DNA from 2 places in the Pseudomonas sp. F3-2 genome. Region 2 is predicted to be linked to the other one. Evidence: predicted binding sites of a transcription regulator. Region 2 holds the regulator's gene; the other holds the start of a gene.
What was found. Region 2 encodes FliA, which starts transcription of late flagellar genes. Its sites were predicted from a motif close to CTAAAGTTTNNNNNNNNNNNGCCGNTAA; they were not measured.
Positions count from the first base shown of each region.

Region 1 (5,383 bases), 600 kb from region 2:
GGTTCGAGCTTCCTTGTATCGATGCTTGTCATTGATGGCCTGAATCCAGCCTGCTGATGTCGGGCACAACGCTGAGCCTTGTGGAGCGAATTCATTCAAAAAAGCTGTATCTGCCGCGCTGTCTCTATCAGCTGATGATCACCCGCCGTGGCGCGCCGCAAAACCCGGAAACAACTCCCTTCCCAAGCTTCAGAGACTAGTGCCGCATCGAGAGCGCGACAAATTCTAAATACTGAATGCAGCGTTCGATTAAATAGATGGCCTGCGTCCCGGATGCGGCTGTTCACGTGCCACGCTGAGGAATGGGTCGACCAGTGACGGGCGCGCCGTGCCACGCCGCCATGCCAGGCCCACGTCCAGCGTCTGCGTCAGGTCGGCGATGGGTCGGGCTTCAATGATGTCGCCCTCCAGCGACCACGGACGATAGGTCATGTCCGGCTGAATCGAGACGCCGAGGCCGGCGGCCACCAGACTGCGAACGGCCTCGGTGGAAGCCGTGCGCAGACTGACATTTGGCTGAAGTCCGGCGCGGGACCATATTCGCTGTGCGTTCACGCCCATTTCATCCACGTTCAGCTGAATGAGCGGCTCGCGGGCGACGTCGGCAAGGTTGATGTTGTCGTGCTCCAGCAGCGGATGCTGAGCGGGCAGCCACAGGCGATGGGGCGAATGGGTCAGCACCTCGGTCTGCAATGCGTGGCGGTCTTCCAGATTGGACAGAATCAGCACGCCGACGTCGATTTCACCACTGACCAGCAAATGCTCGATGTAGGGGCGTTCGTCCTCCATCACGCGCAGGTCGACGTTGGGGTACGCCCGCTGAAAGCGCGTCAGCAGGTCCGCCAGATAGTAGCCGGCGACCAGGCTGGTGACGCCGATGACCAATTGCCCGGCCACTTGATCGGCGCTGTGTTGCAGGCTGCGTTTGGCGTTCTCCACCGTCGCGAGGATCAGATGCGCCTGACGCAGAAACTGATGCCCCTGATGGGTCAGGGTCATGCCTTTTGCGTGTCGGCTGAACAGGCTGACGCCGATGTCTTCTTCCAGTTGCTGGATCGCCAGGGTCAGCGTCGATTGAGAAATGAACACCGCCTGCGCTGCGGCCGAGATCGAGCCGGTTTCCGCAACGGCGATGAAGTGACGAATCTGGCGCAGCGTCATCATGGCGATCAGCTCATTCGTTTTTTCAGGTGTTCGGCACTGTATATCGTTTTTCCCGATGGACGACTAGCGGCTGAGAGACTCGTTGCAACATTCAGAAGCACAGCGGGTGCTCAGGCGTGGCCGACTTCCTCTTACTCTGCGAGCTGATTCTTTTTGTCTCATCTACCGAGGTGGATTCATGAACACGCGAGGCTTGCTCGATCAACTGTTGAAATCCGGTCAGGACCTGCTGCAGAACAAGGCGGCCGGTGTGCAGGGCAAAGGCGCGCAAGGGGGTGTTGGCGACCTGTTGGGTAAAGTGGGCGGCGGCAATCTGGGCGGATTGCTTTCCGGGGCCGGTGGCGGCGCGCTGGCAGCCGGTGCGATGGGTTTGTTGCTGGGCAACAAAAGCGCTCGCAAGATCGGCGGCAAGGCGTTGACTTACGGTGGTCTGGCGGCGTTGGGCGTACTGGCCTACAAGGCGTATGGCAACTGGCAGGCCAGTCAGGGCGTGGCCCAGTCTGCTGCGCCGCAGACAGTCGACCGCGTTCCGCCCGCGCAGGTCGAGCAGCACAGTGAGGCGATTCTGCGAGCCCTCGTCGCGGCGGCCAAGGCCGACGGGCATGTGGACGAGCGCGAACGCGAGCTCATCGAAGGCGAGTTCACCCGCATCACCGGTGACAGCGAATTGCAGCATTGGCTGCACGCCGAGTTGAACAAGCCTCTGGATCCGGTCGACGTCGCCCGGTCCGCGCGCACGCCAGAAATCGCTGCCGAGATGTACCTGGCCAGCGTCATGATGGTCGACGAAGAGCACTTCATGGAGCGCGCTTATCTGGATGAGTTGGCCAAACAATTGAAACTCGCGCCTGAACTAAAGACCAAGCTGGAAGCTCAGGTGCGCCAGGCGCAGTAATTCGCATCTATCAAGCGCCGTTGCAGCAAGAGCGCGGGGTCGCAGCCGGATCCGGACAAATGCCGGTTGTCCTTCCGGAGACCGGCTGGCCCAGCGCGATCGCAACCTGTGCAAGCACTTCGGGTAATGCCTTTCTCATTGCCATCAAGCAATTTCCCCACACGCCGATAGCCTGTCAGATATTTCCCTAATATCTGTGCGTTTTTGCGTTATCTATGTCGGAAACAGCCCAGTTAATTGGTAGGTCACTAGGCTATACTCCGCTCGCTTTGGGCCGTTCGTCGGTCCGCTTCTTGAACCCGGTTTTGCCGGTGTTGAACTCTTGAGGGCTGACTGTGAAGAACTGGACATTGCGTCAACGTATCTTGGCGAGCTTCGCTGTAATCATCGCCATCATGCTGCTGATGGTGGTCGTGTCATACACCCGGCTGCTCTCGATCCAGAACAGTGAAGAGGCGGTTGGCGAAGATGCATTGCCGGGGGTCTATTTCAGTACGTTGGTGCGCAGCGCCTGGGGTGAAAGTTATATCCGCACGCTCGAATTGATCGGTGAAGGCAAAGCGCGTGAGTTGACCCGCGCCGAGCAAGATCAGTACATCGACTTCGAAAACCGCCTGCAAAGCCAGATCGACGGCTACAAGAAGACCATCTTCGACGACACCGATCGCAACAACTTCGGGGTCTTCGAGAAACAGCGAGAAACGTATGCGCGGCTGTTGAGCGACGTGCTCAAGGCGTATCAGTCCGGCGATTACGCCACCGCCCGCACCGTATTCTATGGACAGGTCAATCCGATCTGGCTTCAGGGCCGCAAGCAACTCAATGACCTCATCGTTGCCAACAAGGCCGTGGCCGATCAGGCGACCGCCAATATCTCGTCTGCCGTTCTGACCGCGAAAATCAGCATGGGGATCTCCCTCGTGGTCGCCATTCTGGCCGCTGTTGCCTGTGGCCTGCTGCTGATGCGCACGATTCTGGCGCCGATGAACCGCATCGTGCGGATTCTCGAAACCATGCGCACCGGCGATCTGAGCAGCCGTCTGACGCTGGATCGCAATGACGAATTCGGCTCGGTGCAGACCGGTTTCAACGATATGGTCACCGAACTGGCCGCGCTGGTTTCGCAGGCGCAGCGTTCGTCGGTGCAGGTCACGACCTCGGTCACTGAAATCGCCGCCACATCAAAGCAGCAGCAGGCGACCGCCACCGAGACCGCGGCGACCACCACGGAAATCGGCGCGACCTCCCGTGAGATTGCCGCGACCTCGCGTGATCTGGTGCGCACCATGACCGAGGTGACATCGGCTGCCGATCAGGCATCCATTCTCGCCGGCTCCGGCCAGCAAGGCCTGGCGCGCATGGAAGAGACCATGCATTCGGTCATGGGCGCGGCCGATCTGGTGAATTCCAAGCTGGCGATCCTCAACGAGAAAGCCGGCAACATCAATCAGGTGGTGGTGACCATCGTCAAGGTGGCCGACCAGACCAACCTGCTGTCGCTCAACGCTGCGATCGAGGCTGAAAAAGCCGGCGAATACGGCCGTGGTTTTGCCGTGGTCGCTACCGAAGTGCGGCGTCTGGCTGACCAGACGGCCGTTGCCACCTACGACATCGAACAGATGGTTCGCGAGATCCAGTCGGCGGTGTCGGCAGGTGTGATGGGCATGGACAAGTTTTCCGAAGAAGTGCGTCGCGGCATGTTCGAAGTGACGCAGGTGGGCGAGCAGCTCTCGCAGATCATTCATCAGGTCCAGGCCCTGGCGCCGCGCGTGTTGATGGTCAATGAAGGCATGCAGGCGCAGGCCACTGGCGCCGAACAGATCAATCAGGCGCTGGTGCAGCTGGGAGATGCCAGCAGCCAGACGGTCGAGTCGCTGCGTCAGGCCAGCTTTGCCATCGACGAGCTGAGCCAGGTGGCGGTCGGGCTGCGCAGCGGCGTGTCGCGTTTCAAGGTCTGAGTCCGGGCCATGATCGAGCATTCAGCCAAACGCAGCGCCGTGGTCGTGCCGAAAAACAAGCTGTTCCTGCTGTTTCGCATCGGCGCGGAACGCTATGCGCTGGAGGCCACGGCCGTCGCCGAAGTGCTGCCGCGTCTGGTGCTCAAGCCCATCGCTCATGCGCCGCACTGGGTGGCCGGCGTGTTCGCCCACCGTGGCGCGGTGGTGCCGGTGATTGACCTGAGTGCACTGACGTTCGGGCACGCAGCGCAGTCGCGCACCAGTACCCGACTGGTGCTGGTGCACTACCGAGCGCATGCCGAACGTGCACCGCAGTGGCTCGGGCTGATTCTCGAACAGGCGACCGATACTTTGCGTTGCGCCCCGGACGAGTTCAAGCACTACGGCCTGGACAATCGTCAGGCGCCGTATCTTGGGCCGGTTCGCGAAGATGAGCTCGGCTTGCTGCAGTGGATTCGCGTGGATGATCTGCTCAGCGATGCGGTGCGCGAATTGCTGTTTCCCGAAACGCCCCTGAGCCTCGAACCATTTGAGGACGCGCCATGAGCAGCGACGCGCGCTTCTTCGCGTTCCTCAAGGATCGCATCGGGCTGGACGTGGCGTCGGTGGGCGAGGCCATCATCGAGCGCGCCGTGCGCCAGCGATGCACCACTTCCCGGCTCGACGGCCATGACGCTTACTGGCAACTGTTGCAGCGCTCGCCCGACGAACAACAGGCGCTGATCGAAGCGGTGATTGTCCCGGAGACCTGGTTTTTCCGGTATCCGGAATCCTTCGCCACCCTGGGCAAACTCGCCAGTGCGCGTCTGGAACAGCTCGGCGGCGTCCGGCCGCTGCGCATCCTGAGCCTGCCGTGTTCGACGGGCGAGGAGCCTTATTCCATCGCCATGGCCTTGTTCGACGCCGGTTTGCAGGCGGCGCAGTTCAAGGTCGAAGCCATCGACATCAGCCCGCTTTCGATCCAGCGTGCGCGTCGAGGCGTGTATGGCAAAAATTCATTTCGTGGTGAGCGGCTGACCTTTCGCGAGCGCTATTTCGATCCGGTCGAGGACGGCTTCCGTCTGCAGGACCGGGTGCGCGAACAAGTGGTGTTTCAGCCCGGCAATCTGCTGGATCCGACCTTGCTGGTGGCACAGTCGGCATACGATTTCGTGTTCTGCCGCAACCTGCTGATCTACTTCGATGTCGACACCCAGCGCCAGGGTTTTGAAGCGCTCAAGTGCATGACCCGCGACGACGGCGTGCTGTTTATCGGTCCTGCCGAGGGCAGCCTGTTGGGGCGCATGGGCATGGTGTCGATCGGTATCGCGCAGTCGTTTGCGTTCCGACGCCGCGATGACGCGAGCCCCGAACCGCTGGCCATCGT
Region 1 covers NZ_CP152388.1:4,689,795-4,695,177, reverse strand. Annotated here, with positions in the region: gene AAGQ88_RS21090 (LysR substrate-binding domain-containing protein) at 250-1,164, opposite strand; gene AAGQ88_RS21085 (tellurite resistance TerB family protein) at 1,343-2,059, shown strand; gene AAGQ88_RS21080 (methyl-accepting chemotaxis protein) at 2,395-4,017, shown strand; gene AAGQ88_RS21075 (chemotaxis protein CheW) at 4,027-4,563, shown strand; gene AAGQ88_RS21070 (CheR family methyltransferase) at 4,560-5,383, shown strand, end outside.
Region 1: a site for FliA is predicted at 2,203-2,230, ahead of AAGQ88_RS21080 (methyl-accepting chemotaxis protein). Genes of this name have one in related genera too.

Region 2 (5,383 bases):
TAGCGACTGTCGGGCCGAACGGCTGAGGTAGTGAGTCATGCAAGTTAAGCGTTTTTTCGCCGCCGATATGCGACAAGCCATGAAGCTGGTTCGTGATGAGCTGGGCGCCGAAGCGGCCATCATCGGTAACCGGCGCATCGCCGGCGGCGTGGAACTGACTGCCGCGCTGGACTACAAATTGTCTGCGCTGGCGCCGCGTGTGCCGAACATCGAGCTCGAAGACGAGTTGCGCAAGACTCAGTCGCGCATCGTCACCGCTCAGGCTGAGCTGACCCACCGTAGCGAGCTGGACACTGTCGCCAATCGTCAGTTGTTCGCAGGGCTGGCGATGGATGACAGCAAGCAGATCGAGCCGACGCTTGAAGAACCGTTTCGCCCATCGATCCACGCCGCCATGGCGGCCGATCGTGCCGAACGCGCCGAGCGTCCCGTGGAGCCTGCGGTCAGCCAGCGCGCCTACGACTCGATGCGCTCCGAATTGAACGGGCTGCGCGAACTGCTGGAAGTCCAGCTGGGTTCGCTGGCCTGGAACCAGCTGCAAGGCAGCCGTCCGCAACAGGCTAATCTGTGGCGTCGTCTGCAACGCATCGGCCTGTCCGGTCCGCTGTCCCGTGATCTGCTGGCGATGGTGCCGGAAGGTGGCGATCAGGCGCACACCTGGCGCATGTTGCTGGCCCATCTGGCGCGCATGATCGCAACGCCGGACGTGGAGCCGCTGGAAGAGGGCGGTGTGATCGCCATGGTCGGTCCTGCCGGTATGGGCAAGACCACCACGCTGGCCAAACTGGCCGCCCGTTATGTGTTGAAATACGGCGCGCAGAACATTGCGCTGGTGAGCATGGACAGTTTCCGTATCGGTGCTCAGGAACAGCTTAAAACCCTGGGCCGGATCCTCAACGTGCCAGTGACGCACGTCGATCCGGGCCAGTCTCTGGCGCAGGCGCTGGAGCCGCTGCTGCGCAAGCGCGTGGTGTTGATCGACACCGCGGGCCTGCAAGCCAGCGATCCGGCCTTGCGCCTGCAGTTGGAAAGCCTCGCCGGTCGTGGCATCCGTGCCCGCAACTATCTGGTATTGGCCACCACCAGCCAGAAGCAGGTGCTGACGGCGGCGTATCACAGTTACAAACGTTGCGGTCTGGCCGGGTGCATCCTGACCAAACTCGACGAGACGGCCAGCCTGGGCGAAGTCCTCAGCCTGGCGGTCACTCACGAACTGCCTGTGGCCTATCTCACCGATGGTCCACGGATACCGGATGATCTGCATTTGCCACGCCGGCACCAGTTGGTAAGCCGGGCTGTCAGTGTGCAGATGCAGGAGGAGCCTAGCGAGGAAGCGATGGCGGATATGTTTGCGGATCTTTATCACAGTCCCGGCAAGCGTGCGGGCTAGGTAGGGAAAATGACACTGGAATATACCTGCATCGATGGTCTGCCAGGCATTGTTCACACTCTGAACGTGCAGCCCTACATGTGGCTTAGGTCTAAGCAAGACAAGGTAAAAAATTAACATGGGCAGCATGCATCCCGTACAGGTTATCGCGGTGACCGGTGGCAAAGGTGGCGTCGGCAAGACCAACGTTTCAGTGAATCTTTCACTGGCGCTGGCCGAGCTCGGGCGTCGCGTCATGTTGCTGGACGCCGATCTGGGTCTGGCCAACGTCGACGTATTGCTGGGGCTGACGCCCAAACGCACGCTTGCGGATGTCATCGAGGGCCGCTGCGAGCTGCGCGACGTGCTGCTGCAGGGGCCGGGCGGCGTACGCATCGTGCCGGCCGCTTCCGGCACGCAGAGCATGGTGCACCTGACTCCGGCGCAGCATGCCGGTCTGATTCAGGCGTTCAGCGACATCGGCGACAACCTGGATGTGCTGGTGATCGATACCGCTGCCGGGATCGGCGAGTCGGTGGTCAGCTTCGTGCGCGCCGCTCAGGAAGTCCTGCTGGTGGTGTGCGATGAGCCCACTTCGATCACTGACGCTTACGCGCTGATCAAGCTGCTCAATCGCGACTACGGCATGAACCGCTTCCGCGTGCTGGCCAACATGGCGCAGAGCCCGCAGGAAGGGCGCAACCTGTTCGCCAAGCTGACCAAAGTGACTGACCGTTTCCTCGATGTCGCGCTGCAATACGTTGGCGCCGTTCCGTACGACGAGTGCGTGCGCAAGGCGGTCCAGAAGCAGCGTGCGGTGTACGAAGCGTTCCCGCGTTCCAAATGTGCGCTGGCGTTCAAGGCCATCGCGCAGAAGGTCGATACCTGGCCGCTGCCGGCGAACCCGCGCGGTCACCTTGAGTTTTTCGTTGAACGCCTGGTGCATCAGACCAGCGCAGGGCCCGTGTCATGACCGCAAGTGGCTATCGCATGTACAGCAAATCATCCAAAGATTCCCAGTACGAACTGATCGAGCGTTATGCCCCGCTGGTCAAGCGCATCGCTTACCACCTGCTGGCGCGACTGCCGGCCAGTGTTCAGGTCGAGGACCTGATCCAGGCCGGCATGATCGGTCTGCTCGAGGTGTCGACCAAGTACGACTCCACCAAAGGTGCGAGTTTCGAGACTTACGCGGGTATTCGTATTCGCGGCGCGATGCTCGACGAAGTGCGCAAGGGCGACTGGGCGCCACGCTCGGTTCACCGGAATACGCGCATGGTCAGCGACGCGATTCGTGCAATTGAAGCAAAAACCGGCCGTGACGCTAAAGATCACGAGGTTGCTGCCGAACTTCAATTGAGTCTCGATGATTACTACGGGATTTTGAACGATACCTTGGGCAGTCGCCTGTTCAGCTTCGACGACCTGTTGCAGGACGGCGAGCATGAAGGGCTGCACGAGGACGGCGCGAGCCAGTCGCTGGAGCCGTCGCGCGATCTGGAAGACGAACGTTTCCAGGCTGCGCTGGCGGATGCCATCGCCAATCTGCCGGAGCGTGAACGCCTGGTGCTGGCGCTGTATTACGACGAAGAGCTGAACCTCAAGGAAATCGGTGAGGTCCTGGGGGTCAGCGAATCTCGGGTCAGCCAGCTGCATAGCCAGTGCGCCGCGCGGTTGCGTGGACGGTTGGGAGAGTGGCGCGCGCGCTGATTCATCGCACGTGAACAGGGTGTTCGCGTGTTGCAAGTAAGACCGGCTGTGCTGAATGTGGTGTGGGAAGCAGGAGAGACAAGGCAGGAGCCGGTCGGATCAGGTCTTTGAACGGCCTGTTGCGCCGTGTTCGTGACCCCTCGATGTGCACCATCCCTTATTATTTTCGTAGAGCCGATCACTGGGTTGTGCCGGTATTGATTGAACGCGCGTCCAGGTGCTGGGCGCGTTAAAGACTGCTTGGAGGTCGAATTGGACAAGAACATGAAAATCCTCATCGTTGATGACTTCTCAACGATGCGGCGGATCATAAAAAACCTGTTGCGTGACCTTGGGTTCACCAACACGGCCGAAGCAGATGACGGTACCACCGCATTGCCGATGCTGCAGAGCGGGGCTTTTGACTTTCTGGTGACTGACTGGAACATGCCCGGCATGTCCGGCATCGACCTGTTGCGTCAGGTCCGCGCCGACGAGCGTCTGCGTCACTTGCCGGTATTGATGGTCACTGCCGAAGCCAAGCGCGAGCAGATCATCGAAGCCGCTCAGGCCGGTGTGAACGGCTACGTGGTCAAGCCATTCACCGCGCAAGTGCTCAAAGAAAAGATCGAGAAGATATTCGAGCGCGTCAATAGCTGATGTCCGCTGCGAGGGCGCTATGGATTCCAAAGATTCGACAATGGGTGACTTCGAGTCGACCCTGAAGAAACATGCACAAGAACTCGTCGCGAGCCTTGAAAAAGGCAAGTTCGGCGATGCCGTGCAACTCATCCATGAGCTTAATCAGACCCGGGATCGCGGCCTGTATCAGGAAGTCGGCAAACTGACGCGCGAGCTGCACAGTGCGATCGTCAATTTCCAGATTGACCCGCACATGCCGCAAGCCGAAGAAGTGTCCCAGATCACCGATGCCACCGAACGCCTGTCGTATGTTGTCAGGCTGACGGAAGGTGCGGCCAACCGCACCATGGACCTGGTCGAGCAGAGCACGCCGTTGATGAATGGCCTCAGTGCCGATGCCAAGGCCTTGAGCGCCGATTGGGGACGCTTCATGCGTCGCGAGATCGGTGCCGATGAGTTTCGTGATCTGGCCCGCCGCGTCGATGGTTTTCTGACGCGCAGCGAGAAGGAGACCGCCGAGGTCGCCAGCCACCTGAACGACATTCTGCTGGCTCAGGATTACCAGGACCTCACCGGCCAGGTCATCAAGCGTGTGACCACACTGGTCACCGAAGTGGAGAGCAATCTGCTCAAGCTGGTGCTGATGGCCAGTCAGGTCGATCGCTTTGCAGGGATCGAACACGACCAGGAAGTGTTCCGTCAGCAAAAAGAACAGGAAAAACTTCATTCCAAGGGTGAAGGTCCGCAGATTCATGCCGATAAACGTGAAGACGTCGTATCCGGTCAGGATGATGTAGACGATCTGCTATCCAGCCTTGGCTTCTAGATTCCCGCTTGCGGGTCTGCGATTCAGGGTTCTATGTGAAAGTGGCTGTTGAGCTGCGCGCCAATGCTTCGACGAAGGCAATGCGCGCAGATCGCCGAACAGCTTCCGGATCGGTTTGACGGTTAATTTTAGGAGCACCCCCAATGAGCTTCGGCGCCGATGAAGAAATCCTTCAGGATTTTCTGGTAGAGGCCGGCGAGATTCTGGAGCAGTTGTCCGAGCAGTTGGTCGAGCTGGAAAGCCGGCCGGACGATGCGGACCTGCTCAATGCAATTTTTCGCGGTTTTCACACTGTAAAAGGGGGCGCCGGCTTCCTCCAGCTCAACGAGCTGGTTGAATGCTGTCACATCGCCGAAAACGTGTTCGACATCCTGCGCAAAGGTGAGCGCCGGGTCGACGCGGAACTCATGGACGTTGTGCTCGAAGCCCTGGACACCGTCAACAGCATGTTCGGTCAGGTGCGCGAGCGTTCGGACATCACGCCGGCCACGCCTGAACTGCTTGCTGCGCTTTCCCGCCTGGCAGAGCCTGCGTCGGCTGACGAAGTGGCTGCCGCGCCCGCTCCTGTGGCGCCGGAGCCGGTGGCCGAAGCGCCGTCCGAAGACATCACCGATCAGGAATTCGAACAACTGCTGGACTCGCTGAATGCGGTCAAGGCCGAAGCGGCGGGTGCCGTTGCTTCGACCCCGGCCCCGGCGACGCCTGCACAGTCGTCTGGCGACGCGCCAAGCGACGAGATCACTGACGCCGAATTCGAATCGCTGCTGGATCAGTTGCACGGCAAGGGCCAGTTCGCCGTCGATGCGGTCGCACCAGCTGCCGCCGCGGCGCCGGCTTCCGAAGCCGCCAGCGACGAA
Region 2 covers NZ_CP152388.1:4,086,597-4,091,979, reverse strand. Annotated here, with positions in the region: gene flhA (flagellar biosynthesis protein FlhA) at 1-26, shown strand, start outside; gene flhF (flagellar biosynthesis protein FlhF) at 38-1,390, shown strand; gene fleN (flagellar synthesis regulator FleN) at 1,509-2,342, shown strand; gene fliA (RNA polymerase sigma factor FliA) at 2,339-3,079, shown strand; gene AAGQ88_RS18490 (chemotaxis response regulator CheY) at 3,344-3,718, shown strand; gene AAGQ88_RS18485 (protein phosphatase CheZ) at 3,738-4,526, shown strand; gene AAGQ88_RS18480 (chemotaxis protein CheA) at 4,670-5,383, shown strand, end outside.